Regions from separate parts of the Paenibacillus sp. CMM36 genome, predicted to be linked through region 4. Evidence: riboswitches for the same ligand, from Rfam matches in the RefSeq annotation. Region 4 holds a riboswitch; each other region holds the start of a gene.
The links. Region 4 has a riboswitch for thiamine pyrophosphate ahead of tenA (thiaminase II). Riboswitches for the same ligand answer to the same signal wherever they lie in the genome.
Positions count from the first base shown of each region.

Region 1: another riboswitch for thiamine pyrophosphate. It lies ahead of ACWA2B_RS19925 (ECF transporter S component); the one in region 4 lies ahead of tenA (thiaminase II).
Region 2: another riboswitch for thiamine pyrophosphate. It lies ahead of ACWA2B_RS13830 (thiamine phosphate synthase); the one in region 4 lies ahead of tenA (thiaminase II).
Region 3: another riboswitch for thiamine pyrophosphate. It lies ahead of thiC (phosphomethylpyrimidine synthase ThiC); the one in region 4 lies ahead of tenA (thiaminase II).

Region 1 covers NZ_JBSEDY010000011.1:65,306-68,441, forward strand. Annotated here, with positions in the region: gene ACWA2B_RS19920 (ABC transporter ATP-binding protein) at 1-958, opposite strand, end outside; gene ACWA2B_RS19925 (ECF transporter S component) at 958-1,554, opposite strand; TPP riboswitch at 1,805-1,914, opposite strand; gene ACWA2B_RS19930 (TatD family hydrolase) at 1,958-2,755, opposite strand; gene ACWA2B_RS19935 (polynucleotide kinase-phosphatase) at 2,776-3,136, opposite strand, start outside.
Region 2 covers NZ_JBSEDY010000006.1:447-3,582, forward strand. Annotated here, with positions in the region: gene ACWA2B_RS13825 (ABC-F family ATP-binding cassette domain-containing protein) at 1-1,419, shown strand, start outside; TPP riboswitch at 1,514-1,622, shown strand; gene ACWA2B_RS13830 (thiamine phosphate synthase) at 1,888-2,481, shown strand; gene thiO (glycine oxidase ThiO) at 2,546-3,136, shown strand, end outside.
Region 3 covers NZ_JBSEDY010000003.1:455,203-458,338, forward strand. Annotated here, with positions in the region: gene ACWA2B_RS09325 (IclR family transcriptional regulator) at 196-939, shown strand; TPP riboswitch at 1,095-1,207, shown strand; gene thiC (phosphomethylpyrimidine synthase ThiC) at 1,395-3,136, shown strand, end outside.
Region 4 covers NZ_JBSEDY010000005.1:92,323-95,458, reverse strand. Annotated here, with positions in the region: gene thiM (hydroxyethylthiazole kinase) at 1-548, opposite strand, end outside; gene tenA (thiaminase II) at 623-1,312, opposite strand; TPP riboswitch at 1,449-1,551, opposite strand; gene ACWA2B_RS12405 (hypothetical protein) at 1,559-1,741, shown strand; gene ACWA2B_RS12400 (AEC family transporter) at 1,730-2,683, opposite strand; gene ACWA2B_RS12395 (NAD-dependent malic enzyme) at 2,757-3,136, opposite strand, start outside.

The DNA of each region.
Region 1 (3,136 bases), on a different contig from region 4:
CCTGTGTGCGAAGTAAGCGCATCATGGAGAGCAGTAGCGAGCTTTTGCCAGCCCCGTTTTCACCAACCACGCCAATCCAGTCGCCAGGCTTCACCTGCGCATGCTCCACATAAATCACTGAACTTAAACCGCGGAGGCCGCTAAAATGTTCCAGCTCCAGCACATCAGTCCCCGCACCATTCTGTTGCGTCACTGCTTCACTCCAACGTGGCGAAGACGCTTCATTCCATACTCCCGGATACCACACGCCGTACTCGGACAATGCCTGCCGGTGCACATGAAATACTTCTTGGGCCCTTCCATCTGCAATGATCTCCCCTTGAGCAGAAAGCACCACAATCCGATCCACATCATGGACAATTTCATTAATTTTATGCTCCACAATCACCAGTGTCTGGTCTACCGAAATGTTGCGAATGGTATCCCACACCTGTGTAGTGCCTTCCTCGTCCAACAAAGCCGTGGGCTCATCCAGAAAAAGCACTTCTGGCTCCATAGCCAGCACAGACGCAATCGCCAGCCGCTGCTTCATTCCCTGTGACATGCTGCCAATGGGCATATGTATATCATCCGTCGATAGACCCACCTGTATCAGCAGCTCGCGAATACGGGATCGCATCTGCTCCCGGGGAACCTGATTATTTTCCAACACAAAAGCCAGTTCCTCATCTGCATATGACATACAGAACTGCGTATCAGGATCTTGAAATACAATACCTGAGACACTTGGGATTACAGCAGCATCGCATTTCATAGGCACTTCTATCGTGCGTGGAATCAGACCGCTTAACACTTGGAGCAGTGTTGATTTACCGCATCCACTCGGTCCCAGTAGCAGCAGCTTTTCCCCCTTGCGGACAGACAAAGACATATTGTGAAAAAGCAGCTCTTGCTCACCGGGGAATTTCAACCGTAGCCGGGTGATCGAAGCCACCACATCTTCGGTTGCCCGGCTCATCAATCCAGCCCCTTATAATCTTGTTCCGTTGCAGGCCTCAAACTTCGCGTGACTCCGGTTACCTCCAATGCCTTAGCCAGATAGAACGCGAATACCCCGGCAATCACAATACTGCCAATCATCCGAAATCCAATATACAAAACATAGTTCCAAGTCGATAGCTGATCAATATACCCGTAGCTGAAGTCTAAAATCAGAGAAGTGACAGCCGCCCCAGCCGCAGCTAGCGAAGCAACCCACAGGTTTGCGTTCCGATACAGAAAAGCCGCAAAAAACAGCTCCGCTCCCAAGCCTTGCAGCAGGCCATAGTACAAGGTGGACATACCCCATTCGCTTCCCAAAAAAGCACTGACCGTTGCCGCTGCCACCTCTGCCAAAATCGCAACACCCGGCTTGCGAATGATGAGATAAGCAAACGTACCTGCCATAAACCACATGCCATACATCAGTTGCTCGGCGTGTAGACCCAATGGTTTCATCAAATCATAGGCAGGTCCCCATATTTTGTAGATCAACCCGAACACAACAGCGATCACAATCGTGACCAAAATATCCGTCAGTTTCAACCCTTTGGACGCTCTTACAGCAGTATTCATTATTGCGTGCTCCCCTTTTTCCTTATAGTTGGCCTCTTGGCCATGAAAAAAAGCTTGTCTGGAGCTGAATCTCCAGGCAAGCTTTATGCGCAGTAAAAGGTGAAGCACCATACAAAACATCATTCGTCGATATGCCTTATATAACCAGTAGTCTAAACTACTACACTGATACCCAGCCAAGTCAGGATCAAGGTAAAATGCTAGGACATACATTGAATCTATCGACAACCGCAAAAAAAAGCGGCATTCCTGTATAGTGTTCTTGGTTTCTCTACGCTGGCATTACCCAGATCAGATTTCACGGTCAGTGGCAAGGGCCACCCTCTCAGCCTGACTTTCTCAAGCTCCCGACAATGCTTTTTAATTCACTATAATATATACCACATCTATGGCTTTGACAATCCTATAATCCGAAGAAACGTTTAGCCGTTTCCGTCGTCGCGATTTCGATCTCCATCATGCTTCGACCTGTACATTCGGCTATCGTAGCAGCAATGTGAGCGAGATACATGGGCTCATTACGCCCTTCTTTAGGCTTCACAGGCAAATTACGCGGGGTCAAAAATGGAGCATCCGTTTCAATCATCAGACGGTCCAAGGGAATATCTCTGACCAGTTCACGCAGATGCTTCCCCCGCCGTTCGTCGCAAATCCAGCCGGTGATTCCGATATACAGTCCCATTTCTACATACGTACGCAATTCCTGTTCCGTGCCGGTAAAACAATGCACTACCGCTTTATCGACAAGCCCTTGATACTCCCGAAGCATAGCGACAAAGTCCTCATGTGCATCTCGTTCATGCAGAAATAACGGCATTTTCAGCTCACCCGCCAGTTGGATTTGCTCGACAAACCATCGGCGCTGCACATCACGTGGCGAAAAATCACGGTTATAGTCCAATCCGCATTCCCCTATGGATACGACCTGCGGCTGACCCGCCAACTGGCGGAGCTGCTGAATCGTGTCTGCACTGCAGTCTTTGGCATCATGGGGATGCACGCCAGCTGTCGCATACAGCTTGCCCGGATAACGCGCTGCATACTGAGAAGCTTCCCGACTGCTGCGGACACTGGTCCCGGTAATAATCAGCGGTGAAATCCCTACAGCCGCGGCTCTCTCTACCACCTGTTCCCGATCTGCATGAAACGAACGATGCATCAAGTTCACACCAATATCAATTAACGGTGTACCCCTTTCCATCTCAATCCCTCCCTCGCAAACTACAATCTTGGATCAATCGGCTCTGATTCCAGAGATAGTGCGGCAAGGACGCATTCATGAATACGATCTACCGTATCCTTGCGGACAAAACGTTCCACGCCTTCCATACCAAGCGCTCCTTCCATCAGGGCATGACGCTCCTTTTTGTTCGTTCGACGCTGCTTCAGACGCTTTAAATTCTCAGGGGCAAGATAATCCATACCGTAAATGATGTGCAAATACTTCCGGCCTCTCACCTTGATTGCAGGCTGAATCATCTTGTCCCGATTTTTCATCAAAAAGCGTTCCGGCTTGATCACAATCCCCTCATGACCATCCTCTGTCATCTCGTTCCACCAACGAATGACCTCTTCCTCGCTT
Region 2 (3,136 bases), on a different contig from region 4:
ATGAACATTCTCACTGGAAAATTGCTTAAGGATGAGGGTAAAGTGGAATGGACTCCACGTGTGCGTTACGGCTATCTGGATCAGCATACCAAGCTGACACCGGGCAAAACGGTACGTGATGTATTGAAGGATGCTTTTCTTCCTTTGTTGGAATTGGAAAAGGAAATGATGCAGATTACTGACAAAATGGGGGATGCTTCTCCTGATGAGTTGGAAGTGTTGCTGGAACAGATGGGTGAAATTCAGGAGCAACTGGATATGGGGGATTTTTACCTCATTGATGTAAAGGTTGAAGAGATGGCGAATGGACTAGGTCTGTCGGCCATAGGACTGGATCGGGATGTATCCGCACTTAGCGGCGGGCAACGGACAAAGGTTCTTCTTGCTAAGTTGCTGTTGGAAAAGCCGAACGTCCTGTTGCTGGATGAACCTACCAACTATTTGGATGTAGAGCATATTGAATGGCTTACGCGCTATTTGAAGGATTATCCTTATGCTTTTATTCTTATTTCACATGATACTGAATTTATGAACCAGGTCGTTAATGTTATTTATCATCTTGAATTTGCCAAGATGACCCGTTATTCAGCTAATTATGAAAAGTTTCTCGAAATGGCGGATCTAAACAAAGCCCAGCATATTGATGCTTATGAGAAGCAACAGGATTTTATTAAGAAACAGGAAGATTTTATTCAGCGTAATAAAGCGCGTGCCTCTACATCAGGCCGAGCAAAGAGCCGTGAAAAGCAGCTTGATCGGATCGAACGTATTGATAAGCCTGAAGAAGCCGCAAAACCAACCTTTCAATTCAAAGAGGCACGTGCAAGCGGAAAGACGGTATTTGAGGGTATTGATTTTGAGATTGGTTATACACATGCCCTTTTGCCTAAAATGTCCATGACGATTGAACGTGGCGAAAAGATTGCAATTGTCGGCTACAATGGTGTCGGTAAATCGACATTGCTCAAAACCATATTGGGAAAAATTCCGCCAATCAGTGGAAAAACCTATCAAGGTGATTTTTTGCAGCCCGCTTATTTTGAGCAGGAAGTAAAGGCCGAGAAAATTACACCGATTGACGATGTGTGGAATGAATTTCCGCATTTGAACCAGCATGAAGTACGAGCGCATTTGGCGCGTTGCGGTTTGAAAAATGAGCATATCACGCGTCCGCTATCTGCGCTCAGTGGTGGAGAACAGGCTAAAGTCCGTCTTTGCAAACTGTTAATGCGTGAAAGCAACTGGGTACTGTTCGATGAGCCTACCAACCACTTGGATGTTAAAGCAAAGGATGAGCTGAAACGTGCTTTGAAGGAATACAAAGGGACCGTATTGCTTGTATCTCACGAACCGGACTTTTACGAGGATTGGGTAACCAAAACGTGGAATGTGGAAGAGTGGTCAAGTAAAGTTAACTAAAATCAGCTAAATCCAGTTCCAGCAAATTTCACACGAAGTGGGGTTTGCAGAATTAGAAAAATATGCTAAGCTATCTTTAGCTTATACAATAAAATAGTCACACTAGGGGAGCCGCCCATGCGGCTGAGACGGAATAAATGGATTTCGGACCCTTTGCACCTGATCTGGGTTATGCCAGCGTAGGGAAGTGAGCGCCGTACAAACAAGGCAACACCATCTTTATTTTTGTTTGTGCGTGGGACGATACACGTATACGGATATCATGGTCCGTTCGATTATTGGACGTTCGTTAAACCACTTCCTTGGGGAAGTGGTTTTTTTGCGTTTCGTTCATTTTAAGTAGTTCGAGCTTCCGTAGACGATTCACATATAATCCCCTTTCATTCCTGCTGGTAGACGTGGCTGGCTAAGCTTAGATCCTTTAGTCCAATGTGAGGTGAAGACAAAATCGAATTACACGCAATTTCGATGGAAAAGGGCACTTTTGCACAAGCCGCCCAAGTGGCTGCTGTGATTTGTCCGTATGTTCATTATGTACACGCACGTTTAAAACAGAATGGTGCCTCTGCATTGCTTTCTTTGACTCGCAGCCTGGTGGAGCAGGAAGTTCCTTTGCAACAAATTGTAGTAAATGATCGTGTGGATGTAGCTTTACTTACTTTGGTCGGAGCCGTTCAATTACCAGCTAATGGATTACCTGTTGTGGATGTGAAAAGCCTACTTCCAAAGGGTACACGCTGTGGAGTGTCTGTACATTCCTTGGAGGAGATGCAAATTGCTGAGCGGGCAGGAGCGGACTATGTACTTTATGGTCACGTATATGAGACCCATTGTAAGCCCGGTATTGTACCGCGGGGTTTAGCTCAGCTTGAACATATTTGCAGACTGTCAAACATTCCGGTGATTGCGCTAGGCGGCATACAACCGCATCATATCCCGGAGCTTTATAGGGCCGGAGCAAGCGGAATTGCGGTGATGTCTGGTATATGGGAGGCTGAGTCGCCCGTTGCAGCTGCAATGGAGTATAGGCGAATGGCAGACCTTGTAGTTCACAGCCTGTAGCGAGAAAACGAGAGTAGAGGCAAGCTGAAAGCAGAAGGGTTTATGGAGAGGAGATACGGAACAAATGCTAAAGATACACACAGAGGAAAGAGTGATTGGACACGCTGAATGCTTGGTCATAGGTGGAGGTGTCATCGGCAGTTCCATTGCTTATCATGTGGCCAAGGAGGGAAGAAGTACGATTATGCTGGAACGATTGATCCCGGGTGAGGGAGCCTCAGGAGCAGCGGTTGGAATGCTGGCAGCGGAAAGTGAAGAGTTCACCGGCTCTGAGCTATCACGATTTGCTCGCATAAGTCGAGATGCATTCCCTGAGCTTGTCTGTGATCTAGAGCGTTTGTCAGGTATTTCGGTGGAATTCCGTACTGAAGGGTTTGTGACCCCTTTCCGTACGGAGACTGAAGGCCAAAAACGCTGGAAAGCTGCTAAAACGCGAGAGGGTGATTGTCCTATCTGGTGGGATGCGAAAGAATTGGCCCGACGAATTCCAGGTTTGGATGAACAAGCGATCGGGGCAATATATCGTTCAAAGGAGACACAAGTGGCTCCTGTCCAGCTTTGCCGTGCTTATGCAGGTGCTGCTGCGGTGCTGGGAGCAACGGTATGGTCTGGTACACAGGCAGAGCAACTGGTCATACAGGATGGTCGAATTTGC
Region 3 (3,136 bases), on a different contig from region 4:
ATGGGGGTTATCCAAAGTCAACGCCTGAACCGGAAAAGTAAAAATGATGCAAAGAATTGTCGATGTTTGTTCTCGTTCTGTAATATGGTTGTCACAAAAACATCGGTTTACAGTAGCCGCGACTATTCTATATAATTTATGTAACCATGTTTCATAGTGTGAAACGAATATGGATACAAGAGGAGCGGTTCACGAATGGAAGACCGTAAATTAACCGTTCGCGCTGTAGAGCGTGCACTTGATATATTGCTGTGTTTTACCGCAGATTCGGATCTTGGCCTAACGGAGATTGCCTCCAAAATTGGTCTACATAAAAGCACGGTTCATCGGCTGCTGACTACGTTGGAGGATCGGGGCTTTGTCGTTCGGAATGCCGAAACGGAAAAATATCGACTTGGCTTCCGCATTTGGGAGCTATCCACACATTTGTCCCAAAGTGACGAGCCGGCGGTGTTGTTACAGCCTGCAATGGAAGGACTGCGTGACCGTCTGGGCGAAACGGTCAGCTTGTACTTACGGGACGGCAGCATGCGTATTCGCATACAAGCCGTGCAGAGCAATCAGGCGATCCGCAGGGTTGCGCCTGTGGGTGCGCGTATGCCGCTGGCTGTAGGAGCCTCCAGTAAGGTGCTGGCTGCCTTTATGCCGCCGCAGGAGCTGGAAGCCCTGCTAAGCGGGAATGAATGGCCGCCCTCGGTAGACGCGGAGGTCTATAAAGCCCAGCTGCAGGACATTCGCGAGAAGGGCTATGCGACCAGCTATGAAGAACGGGAGCCAGGGGCCGCTGCTGTGGCAGCACCAATTGTGAACCGGAAGGGACAGGTCACTGCGGCTTTATCTGTATCCGGTCCGGTCAGTCGGCTTGCACCCGAGACGCTACATGACTTTGCTCCGATTTTGATCGAAGCGGCGAAGGAAATGGGGCTTATGCTTCCGTAACAAGAATGAATGCAGTTGAAGCAAGCAAAGTGATTTGGTGAGGAGCGTCTTCTTGCTAAATGGAACCTAGAAGGGTTGCCAAAGCCATAAATTTGAAGTAGTCTGATAAGGATGGCGGGATGTCTGTTATGTCCGCCTCATGTGAATAGAAGTATCGCAGTTACTGGGGGAGCCTGTAATGCCGGGCTGAGATGGAATCGTGTAAGATTCCGGACCCTTTGCACCTGATCTGGATCATACCAGCGTAGGGAAGTAATCGGCCATTGAAATGTATACGCAGCTGCTGTCTACGGTGACGCATTGGAATAGGATTATTCCACATGTGCACGGTCTGGATAGCTGCCTCGTTAGATTAGCCGGTTCCCTCGGGAACCGGCTTTTTTGCATAGATCAGCGCCACCCTGGGAATGGTTCCGGATCGGTGTGTCATTTCATCGAAACAGGAGGAATGGACAATGAAGCCGACAGAAGTAGAAGGAACAAAAGGAACAGAATTTAAATCAGCAGAAGTAAGGTTGGCAGGAACAAGGGAAGTTGGGGTAGAGAAGACAAACGGGGAGCAAGCCAGTGGGGTAACGCCCTTTCCAGGGAGCCGTAAGGTATATATTCAAGGCTCGCGGCCGGACATTGCCGTCCCAGAGCGGGAAATTGCTCTTCATCCTACACATACGCCGCAGGGCACGGAGCATCATGAGCCATTGCGTGTGTACGATACGAGCGGTCCCATGACTGACGAAGCCTATCAGGTCGATATCCGTCAGGGCCTGCCTCCATTACGGCGAGCTTGGGCACTGGAACGGGGCGATGTGGAGGCTTACGAGGGACGCGCCGTCAAACCGGAGGATAATGGACTGAAACCTGGCTCCAAACGGGAGACAGTTGAATTTCCCGGCGTGACCAACCGTCCGCTTCGTGCTTCGCAAGGTCGTACAGTGACGCAAATGCATTATGCACGGCAAGGGATCATTACGCCCGAAATGGAATTTGCGGCGATCCGCGAAGGGGTGGAGCCTGAGTTTGTACGGCAGGAATTGGCGGCTGGACGAGCCATTTTGCCTTCGAATATCAATCACCCGGAAAGTGAGCCGATGGTCATTGGGCGTCATTTTCACGTGAAGATCAATGCGAACATTGGTAATTCTGCGGTTACCTCCTCGATTGAGGAGGAAGTGGAGAAAATGACCTGGGCTGTGCGTTGGGGCTCGGATACAGTTATGGACCTATCCACAGGCCGTAATATCCATACCACACGTGAATGGATCATTCGGAATTCTCCTGTACCGATTGGAACTGTGCCGCTGTATCAGGCACTTGAAAAGGTGAACGGCGAAGCAGAAGCGCTGACGTGGGAGTTGTATCGCGATACGCTGATCGAGCAGGCGGAGCAGGGAGTGGACTATTTTACAATTCATGCGGGTGTATTGCTGCGGTATATACCGATGACGGCGAATAGAATGACGGGAATTGTGTCCCGTGGCGGGTCGATCATGGCAGCCTGGTGCCTTGCGCACCATCAGGAGAATTTTTTGTATACACATTTTGAAGAAATCTGCGAAATTATGAAAGCCTATGATGTGGCCTTTTCTCTCGGGGATGGTCTACGTCCAGGTAGTATCTATGATGCGAATGATGAAGCACAGTTTGCAGAGCTGGAAACGTTGGGCGAGCTAACGCAAATCGCATGGAAGCATGATGTTCAGGTCATGATTGAGGGGCCGGGACATGTCCCTATGCATAAAATCAAAGAGAATGTGGATTTGCAAATGGAGATTTGTAAGGAAGCTCCTTTCTATACCTTGGGACCGCTCACGACGGATATTGCCCCCGGATATGATCATATTACCTCAGCCATCGGGGCGGCGATGATCGGTTGGTTCGGGACGTCCATGCTGTGCTATGTTACGCCTAAGGAGCATTTGGGTCTTCCGAATAAGGATGATGTCCGTGAGGGTGTCATTACCTACAAAATTGCGGCACATGCTGCCGATCTGGCGAAGGGCCATCCACGGGCGCAGCAGCGGGATGATGCTTTGTCCAAGGCACGCTTTGAGTTCCGCTGGCGGGATCAGTTCAATCTGTCGCTTGATCCCGAGCGGGCCTTGTCCTACCATGATGAAACGCTACCAGCAGAGGGAGCCAAGGAAGCACATTTTTGCTCGATGTGCGGCCCCAAATTTTGTAGTATGCGCATCACGCA
Region 4 (3,136 bases):
CGTGCTTCGGCCCCATCGGTGATGACGTCTTCTTTTCCAGTGATGACAACCATTGTATTGAGCACTCGAGCAGCCCGAATTGCCAGATCGACATGGCCGCTGTCAGCACTGTCACCAGCATCTACGCCTTTAATCTCACGCGCTTCTCCAACAAGATGCGCGACTTCGGCCGCGTTGCCTCGTACCAAGGAGATTTTGACTTCATTCAGGATTCGCAGTGCAGACTCGGTTCTAAAGCTCGTTGCTCCCGCACCGACCGGATCTAGCAGGACTGGAACACCGTGTGCATTTGCTGATTGTCCAGCAATGATCATGGCATCCACCAGTTCGCGGTTCAGCGTACCGATGTTTAATACGACGGCTCCCGCTATTTTTGCCATGTCTGCTACTTCCTCGGGTGCATAGGCCATCACTGGGGAGGCACCCAATGCATACAGGCCGTTGGCGGTAAAGTTGGTGACTACCACATTGGTGATATTGTGAACGAGGGGTTTGCTATTTTGTACCTTCGTTAGGAGATCCGAATAACTTTTTTCCCATGTACTCATCATGATTATCCTCTCTATAGTTGGTGGTTTAACAGGACATTAACCGTACTTCACTCATCGAATTGACAGGCTGACTATTCCAAGACCGCTGCCTGCATCTGGACCGGCCATTCTTCCTGCTTATAAGCCATGTCCCAGAACTTATATTCCAGCTGGCAGCTCAGTATAAAATGCTCAATCATCCGCTCCCGCTCAGCAGCCGTTGCCCCTTCCGCCCAAGCATCTACACGTTCTCGGAACTTGAGTGTTGTATCATCAAGCTGGTCTCCATAAAAGCCAATCCATTCATAGAACGGATGGGACTTATCCGGCTTTACTTCATCTAGCAGCCTGCGGCCAATCTCGGCATACGTCCACATACATGGCAGCAGCACAGCCAAGATCTCGCCCAGGTTGCCCTCATGCGCAACCGTCAGCATGTGCCGGATATAGTGATGAGCCGACGGAGCGAGCGGATATCCCTGCAATTCTTCATAGGTCACCCCTGCGACAGCACAGAAATTTTGATGCGGATGAACCTCGCTGTGGAGAATAAAAGAGATTTGTTCATTAAATACATCCATGTCCTCCCGATTCGTGCATTTGGAGATTGCGATGCCGTATATCCGCATGTAGGCGTTCAAATATTCAAAGTCCTGTTTTACATAGTGAATCAGCTGTCCCCTTGTCAAACTTCCTTCAGCAATACCTCTCACAAAGGGATGCTCAAAAATCGCTTGAAAAATGCCGTCCGCCTGCCGACGGAGTTCTTGTGTAAAACTCAATTTCGCCACCTCCATAAAATTGAAGAGCAAGAAGTCCTGTAAGAATATAATTCCGGAACAACGCTAAAAAGCCGCCCCAGAAAAATGGAGCGGCTTCAACAATAGGCCCAATACGCAAAAAACGCTTGAAACCTTATATACGAAGGCTCCACTTTCCTACGCTAGTACGAACTAGATCAGGTTCAAAGGGTCCAAGATACGTTCTTGTCTCAGCCATAGCGGCTCCCCTAGTGGACTTCTATTCTTTTGACTATTACTGTACATACGTTCATACGCTATGTCAAACATGTCTATCTGGTCAAGGGCCAAACGACAGAGCTGAAGTTCGCTTCCGAGAGGGAAAAAGGCGCTGGAGAAGATCAGTTCCGTCTACACGAAGGAATTCGCGGCAGGCTCCAATGTCCAAATAATCAGCATTTATACCAATAGAGAAATCAGTACTGGGAGTGTAACGAGCGATATGACAGCACTGATGACAAAGGAGGAGGCTGTTTCTGATTCCAGGCTTTCAAAACGGGTGGCGATCATAGCAGCGACTGCTGAACCCGGGAAGGAAACGAGCAGAACTGCCTTCACAGTATCTGCAGACGACAGACCGCACAGGTAGGCGATCAGCAGCATTAATAAAGGCTGTACAATTGTTTTTAACAGTGCGATGGCAAAGGCACTTACACTAAAACTAATGTTGCGTACGCCAATGGTCACTCCGACAGCGAATAAAGCGGCCCCGGACGTAATGTCTCCGATTTGATTCAACGATTTGTTCAACAAATCCGGTGAATGGAAGCCGAACAAGGTCAAAATTACACCAATCAGTGGAACCAGCGCCAGCGGTTCTTTTAATCCATGAAGAATGGAGTCCCAGATTAACCTTCCGAGGTGACCGTTCCGTTCTTTGCCTGAATTCCTGCTGGCTACGGTAGCTATAATGGTAGCCGCCGGGTCAAGGACGGCATTGACTACGATCCCGGTAAGCGCAATCGGAATGGCGACAGCAGCGGAACCGTAGATGGCTCCAAGCACAGGAATGCCCATAAAAGCAAAGGTCGGCTGTGCCGAGTTCAAAGCAAACATGGCGGCATCCTTGACCGACTGCTTCCCCGCAAAGCGGGACAGTAGAAGGAGAACGGTAAAAAAGCCGACAATGCCAATGAACAGGGCCAGCAGGAATGGCCATTGCTCGATGAGCGCTTTCCTGTCCGTTGTCGTAATACCGATGAATAGATGCGCAGGTAGTGCAAATTTGGTAACGAGCGCATTTAGGGTTTTGGAGGAAGAGGCATCAAAGCTTTTGTAATGCCCCGCTAACCACCCTAAAATAATAACGAAAAAAATCGGCACCAAAATATACAAGATATGTCCGACACTCATAGATTGATTCTCCTTGCTTGAACTGACGTATTCTGCCTGTCTGAACAAGGCAATCTCTTTCTTAAATGGAGCATTAGTGAGGGTGATGTATTACGCTTTCCACTGCTTTGACCTTGACATATTCCGGTTTCCACATTGCATCCCGTATAGCTTGTTCAACATTTGAAATGTGTGCCTGAGCTACCTGATCCTGAATCGCTGCTTTCGCTACCGCAACCGCAACAACGTACGAAACATCACGTAATTTTTGGATATGAGGGAGCAACGCACCGCCAGGCTTATTCGAATCTACGCCATTGGCAACGGCATCTGCTGCGGCTGTAAACATCGCAGGGGTAATCCTTTTGGCTTTAACCACAATCGCACCCAGACCCAGTCCCGGGAACACAAAGGCATTGTTCGCCTGTCCAATTTCAAATTTCGTACCGTTATAAGTGACGGGGTCAAAGGGGC